3 regions of the Bacillus sp. MT94 genome follow, and region 1 is predicted to be linked to each of the others. Evidence: riboswitches for the same ligand, from Rfam matches in the RefSeq annotation. Region 1 holds a riboswitch; each other region holds the start of a gene.

Region 1 (2,275 bases):
ATAGTTAATGAAGTTAGTTATTCCGAAGCAACATGGTGCATGGGCTATGCTTGTTATACCTTTTCTATTAAGTATCATACTTGGGAAACCTACTATTTATCATATTCCATTGTTTATAGCATGGTTCTTTATCTATTTAGCCACGTATCCATTTCTTACGTACATAAAGCAAAGAAGAAAAAAAGAATTTTTACATGCTGCTATTGTTTACTTTACTATCGCGTTCCTATTTGGGATGATTTCTTTATTATATGAGTGGCGAATTCTTTTATTCGTAATAGTAATGATTCCATTATTTATAGTGAATATGTATTACGCTCGTCAAAAAAATGAAAGAGCACTATTAAATGATATTTGTGCGATCATTGTGTTTTGTGTTGGTGGGTTAATTAGTTATTATTTTTCAATGAAACAAATCGATCATACAGCATTATTCATTGCACTTATTTCATTCTTATACTTTTTAGGTAGTACGTTTTATGTGAAAACGATGATACGTGAGAAAAATAATCCGAAGTATCGTTTTATATCTTGGGGTTATCATATTCTATTAACAATCATTGTATTTGCAATTAATCCGTGGTGCTCCCTTATTTTTATACCAAGTGTCATTCGAGCCATTATATTGTATGGCAAAAAAATTTCTATTATAAAAGTAGGGATTTTAGAAATTGTGAATTCTGTATATTTTTTAATCATAACGGCAATAATTATGAAGTATGCCATTTGAAAAAACTTCCCACCTTATGATGGGAAGTTTTTTCAATCTTGTTCTAAAATGTGAACGGTGTAATCGCAGCGTTGAATAGCTTGTTCGATCGCATAAAGGGATTGCTCAATACGAGCGCGATTAAAATCTTTTTCAACAGTCTGTAGTGCTTCTTCTAAACAATGTTTTGCTTCTTGTAATGATTGAAAAGAATCTTGTACATATCCGCGAGCATTTTGATGCATTTCATAATCCTCCTTGCATATTCATATATGTATAGTATGAACAGTAAAGAAGAAAATATTATTTGTTATATTTGTTTGACAATTAAAATGAAATTACGTATAGTAAGAATTAAGTGAATATTTTCTTATCCAGAGAGGTGGAGGGACTGGCCCGATGAAACCCAGCAACCGCGATGCAGGTGCTAATTCCAGCAGAACATATTTGTTCTGGGAGATAAGACGAAGATATATACGTAACTTCTTCTTATCGGAGAGGTTTTTTTGTTGCAAAAAAACCGATTACGAAAATTTATATTAAGAAGAAAGGGGTTGCGCATTGCTGTGACACTCGAAAAATACGTAAAACTGCGTAGTACAGTTTATGAATATATGATAGAGCAAGATAAGCCAATATCATTGTTAGATATTCAAGAACATATCGTTTCGCATCATGAAGGAAAATTCACGAAAAAGATGTTACATCAATTTTATTTATCAAGACTATTAGATGAACTGAAACTGGATGGGAAAATTACATTAGCTGATGAATATCTCTATACTGAAAAAGGGGTATTTTATAAGGCGAGAAAAGGGAGCTAAGCTCTCTTTTTTTTAAAATAACGGAGTATGTAGAGTAAAAGACTGCTTAAGCAGCCTGATACAGGGAATGGTGTTGAGTGTGTAGTGTCAAAAATTGAATGTGCCTGAAAGAGGCAATTCGTATCGGCTGCAAATGAAAAGAGACACCTTCGCCGAATAGGTGTCAGTCGTTTTGTCACGTAGACTTGCTACTTAACAGTAATTAGAATAACATGCAGGATTTTTGAAGTCAAAAGGGAATTAAAGGAAGGGGTACAATTATGTACGCTTACTTATTAAAAGATATAACGAAATGGATCCCAAAGTACATTGTAGATAAGGGATATGAATATTATGAAGATGGACATGTAGAAGATGTTGAAATACAAGATAAAAAAGTGTTTGCTTTCGTTACTGGAAATGCAGGGAATTATGAAGTAGTTATCGATCTCGAAGATTTTTCAAAAAGTAGTTGCGAATGTCCGTATGAAAATTATTGTAAACATATGGCGGCAGTTGTTTATGATATTCAAGGTGCTGGTGAGAGTGCAGTTAAAGAGAAACTGAAAGATTTAGAAAAAGAAGAGTTACTTACTGTATTAAATCGACTGTTGCAAAGTTCGAAAAACGTACAAATTGTAGAGAAGTTATTAAAGAAGGGATAACTTTAACGATAGAGGGAGTTGTTTTGTAGTGAACGTACTGATTATATACGCTCATCCTAATCCTTCAAGTTTTAACGGGGCAATTTTAGAGCATGTGC
Region 2 (2,275 bases), on a different contig from region 1:
TAGGTGTTTTTAAAGTAGAAGATGGTTCAGAAGTAATTGATTCTGTAAAAGCAGCAATTAAAAATGGCTACCGCAGCATCGATACTGCAGCAATCTATCAAAATGAAGAAGGCGTTGGACAAGCGATTCGTGAATCCGGTGTTTCACGTGAAGAATTATTTATTACCTCAAAAGTATGGAATAGTGATCAAGGATATGAAACAACACTTCAAGCATTTGAAACTACATTAGAGAAATTAGGTCTAGAATATTTAGATTTATATTTAGTACATTGGCCTGTAAAAGGGAAATATACTGAATCATGGAAAGCATTAGAAAAACTTTATAAAGATGGCCGTGTTCGCGCTATCGGTGTGAGTAATTTCCACATTCACCACTTACAAGACGTATTTGAAATTGCTGAAATTAAGCCAATGGTCAACCAAGTGGAATATCACCCACGTTTAGCACAAGAAGAGCTACATGCATTCTGTAAAGAACATAATATCCAGCTTGAAGCTTGGTCACCATTAATGCAAGGACAACTACTAGATAATCCAACGTTACAAGAAATTGCGACAAAATATAATAAATCAACTGCGCAAATTATTTTACGCTGGGATTTACAAAACGAAGTTGTAACAATCCCTAAATCAATTAAAGAACATCGCATTATTGAAAATACAAACATCTTCGACTTTGAATTAAGTGCTGATGATATGAAAGCAATTCAAGCTTTAAATGAAGATCGTCGCGTTGGTCCAGATCCAGATAACTTTAACTTCTAGTAGAAAAACCACTGCCATATGCAGTGGTTTTTCTGTTTAAGAAAACTGAAAATTTAAACTATATTCCATTTGGTTGACACTTCATTATTCAAGGTGTAAGATTTTGAATTATCAAAGAAACACAAAAATTAATAAAATTTATTCGTTTACTCATTGTATCAAGAGAGGTGGAGGGACTGGCCCTTTGAAACCTCGGCAGCAGGTTCATTTTGAATACTGTGCCACTTCCTGCAAGCTTTATGCTTGAAAGATAGAATGAGGGACTTCGTTTATATACGGGTGCATAACTTGTACGTAAAAATCCCTCTTTCTCAATATGAAAAGAGGGATTTTTTATTTTTCATTTCCCTCATCATCATCCAAACTTAATTATTTAGGAGGAAAATCAAATGAAAAAGAAGTTTGTACCCGGTATTGCATCAGTTGTAGGAGTAAGTATTTTATTAACTGGTTGCGGTAGTTATAAAAACGAAGCAAGCGGAGCAAATGCAAAAGACGAGGCACCTAGTAAACAGGTTTTAAACTTATCTTCACCTACTGAAATACGAACAATGGATACGGCTCGTGCTACAGATACTGATTCTGGTCAAGTAATGAGAAACGTATTTGAAGGTTTGTATAATCTTGGTGAAGGTAACAAACCTGTTCCTGGTGTTGCAAAATCTCATGAAGTAAGTGGCGATAAAACGAAATACACATTCCATTTGCGAGATTCAAAATGGTCAAACGGCACTCCTGTTACAGCGAAAGATTTTGTGTTCGCTTGGCAACGTGCCGTAGATCCAGCAACAGCCTCTGAATATGCATTTCTATTCTTTGATATTAAAAATGCAACAAAAATTAACAACAAAGAACTTCCAGCCGACCAACTTGGTGTAAAAGCAGTTGATGACCATACGTTTGAGGTAGAATTGGAGCGTCCTGTTCCGTATTTTATTAGCTTAACAGCGTTCCCAACATTTCTACCAATTAACGAGGAATTCTTTAAAGCACAAGGTGATAAGTACGCTTTAGAAGATAATACAATCTTGTACAATGGAGCTTTTACACTAAGCGATTGGAAGCACGAACAAAGCTTTAAATTTAAGAAGAACCCTACTTATTGGGATAAAGATACTGTCAAACTAGAAGAAATCAATTTTAACGTCGTAAAAGAAAAATCAACAGAAGTAAATTTATTCGAGTCAAAACAATTAGATCGTATAAAACTAACATCTGACTTCGTTGATAAATATAAAAAAGATGCTAACTTTAAAGAACGTCCAAATGTAGGCGTACAATTTTTACGCATGAATCAACAAAACAAAGTACTTCAAAACGTTTCTGCACGCCAAGCAATCGATCAAACAATTGATAGAAAATCCTTTGTAAATACGTTATTAAATGATGGCTCTACACCAACATTTGGTCTCGTTCCAAAAAACTTTGCAAAAGGACCTGAAGGAAAAGACTTCCGTACTGCAAACGGCGATTTAACAAAAGTTGATACAAAATCTGCACAAGAATTA
Region 3 (2,275 bases), on a different contig from region 1:
TTTCTGTTAAAGTAGTATCGTTGTAGTCGGCGATACGCGTTTGGTCATTAATGATAACGTTTTCTAAAACAGATCCAAATTTGATTGCATCGAAAATTTGTGGTTCTTTCTCGTGAGAAAGGTTTACACATTTTGCATAGCAACCGCCTTCAATATTGAATACACCGTTATCAGACCAACCGTGCTCATCATCACCGATTAATTTACGGTTTGGATCAGCAGATAATGTTGTTTTACCTGTTCCAGATAAACCGAAGAATAGTGCTACGTCGCCTTCTTCACCTACGTTTGCAGAGCAATGCATAGAAAGGATATCTTGTTCAGGTAATAAGAAGTTCATAATAGAGAAGATTGATTTTTTCATTTCTCCAGCGTATTCTGTACCACCAATTAGTACGATACGTTTTTCGAATGAAACCATAATGAATGCTTCAGAGTTTGTACCGTCAACAGCTGGATCAGCTTTGAAATTCGGTGCAGAAACAATTGTGAACTCTGATTCATGAGTTGTTAATTCTTCTTCAGTTGGACGAATGAATAATTGATGTACAAATAAATTGTGCCATGCATATTCGTTAATAACTTGAATTGGTAGGCGGTAATTGCGGTCAGCGCCTGCAAATCCTTTGAAGACGAATAACTCTTCTTTTTCTTTTAAGTATTCTAAAACTTTAGTATATAATTTATTAAAATGTTCTTCAGAAATCGGTTGGTTCACAGCTCCCCAAGCAATTTTGTCAGCAACCGATGCTTCTTTCACAATAAATTTATCTTTAGGAGAACGTCCTGTATATTTTCCAGTTGAAGCAGAAACGGCACCAGTCGAAGTTAATTTCCCTTCATTTCGCATTAATACTTTTTCCACTAATTGCGGAACACTTAGTTGAATCTGTGCATTGCTTCCGTTCAATAATTCGTGTAAACCAATTTGGACATTCACAGTACTCATATTTATATACCATCCTTTTCATTTAATGAAATATTTCTCGTAATCCCCAACAAGAGTATAACACAATTATATAAATAATGTATACTATTTATTTCTTTTTGTTTGTGTGAATGCATTATTTCCCTATTAATATTTCATTTCAGGCGTATTGAGAAAAACTTTCAGGAAAATGTGAATATTAATTGACAAATGAATATCATTTCTTTAGTATAGGTTGGGACGGATACTCTCTTATCCCGAGCTGGCGGAGGGACAGGCCCGATGAAGCCCAGCAACCTCACTTGTATTGATAAATGCAGGTGAATAGGTGCTAAAACCTGTGCGAGGCTACAGGTCTCGAACGATAAGAGCGAAGGGCAAAAAGCAGTATGCAAGTAGCAAATTAAACCTTTCCTCTATGTAAAGTAGGAAAGGTTTTTCTGTATGCTTGTGTGGGAGAATAAATGTATGTCGCAGTTTGTGGCAAATTAAGGATGAGTTCCGTACAATATATACAATTACTGTAGGGAGGTTTACCACATGACAAAAAAACGTCATCTGTTCACATCTGAGTCTGTAACTGAAGGACATCCAGATAAAATTTGTGACCAAATTTCTGATTCAATTTTAGATGCGATCTTATCAAAAGACGCAAATGCACGTGTAGCTTGTGAAACAACTGTAACAACTGGTTTAGTATTGGTAGCGGGGGAAATTACGACTTCTACTTACGTAGATATTCCAAAAATCGTTCGTGAAACAATTCAAGGCATTGGTTACACACGCGCAAAATACGGATTCGATGCAGAAACTTGTGCTGTTTTAACATCTATCGATGAGCAGTCTGCTGACATCGCTATGGGTGTTGACCAAGCGCTAGAAGCACGCGAAGGTCAAATGACTGACGCTGAGATTGAGGCAATTGGTGCAGGAGACCAAGGTTTAATGTTTGGTTTCGCATGTAATGAAACACAAGAGTTAATGCCACTTCCAATCTCGCTTGCTCACAAATTAGCTCGCCGTTTAACTGAAGTACGTAAAGATGATACATTATCATACTTACGTCCAGATGGAAAAACGCAAGTTACAGTTGAGTATGATGAAAATGGTAAACCAGTACGTGTTGATACTATCGTAATTTCTACACAACATCACCCAGATGTTACATGGGAAGAAATCGATCGCGACTTAAAAGAGCACGTAATTAAAGCTGTAGTACCAGCAGAATTAATGGATGGAGAAACGAAATTCTTCATTAATCCAACTGGCCGCTTCGTAATTGGTGGACCACAAGGTGATGCTGGTTTAACAGGACGTAAAATCATCGTTGATACTTACGGTGGATAC

The links. Region 1 has a riboswitch for S-adenosylmethionine ahead of AC1Q51_RS20400 (hypothetical protein). Riboswitches for the same ligand answer to the same signal wherever they lie in the genome.
Region 2: it holds a riboswitch for S-adenosylmethionine, as region 1 does, so the genes downstream of both, AC1Q51_RS26350 (peptide ABC transporter substrate-binding protein) here and AC1Q51_RS20400 (hypothetical protein) in region 1, are expected to answer to the same signal.
Region 3: it holds a riboswitch for S-adenosylmethionine, as region 1 does, so the genes downstream of both, metK (methionine adenosyltransferase) here and AC1Q51_RS20400 (hypothetical protein) in region 1, are expected to answer to the same signal.

Annotation. Positions count from the first base shown of each region.
Region 1 is NZ_JBXAEZ010000005.1:457,027-459,301, reverse strand. Features, by position in the region: gene AC1Q51_RS20410 (YwiC-like family protein) at 8-730, shown strand; gene AC1Q51_RS20405 (hypothetical protein) at 763-954, opposite strand; SAM riboswitch class I at 1,077-1,175, shown strand; gene AC1Q51_RS20400 (hypothetical protein) at 1,216-1,533, shown strand; gene AC1Q51_RS20395 (SWIM zinc finger family protein) at 1,794-2,177, shown strand; gene AC1Q51_RS20390 (NAD(P)H-dependent oxidoreductase) at 2,206-2,275, shown strand, end outside.
Region 2 is NZ_JBXAEZ010000011.1:48,706-50,980, forward strand. Features, by position in the region: gene AC1Q51_RS26345 (aldo/keto reductase) at 1-767, shown strand, start outside; SAM riboswitch class I at 920-1,024, shown strand; gene AC1Q51_RS26350 (peptide ABC transporter substrate-binding protein) at 1,157-2,275, shown strand, end outside.
Region 3 is NZ_JBXAEZ010000002.1:1,023,677-1,025,951, reverse strand. Features, by position in the region: gene pckA (phosphoenolpyruvate carboxykinase (ATP)) at 1-949, opposite strand, end outside; SAM riboswitch class I at 1,178-1,299, shown strand; gene metK (methionine adenosyltransferase) at 1,469-2,275, shown strand, end outside.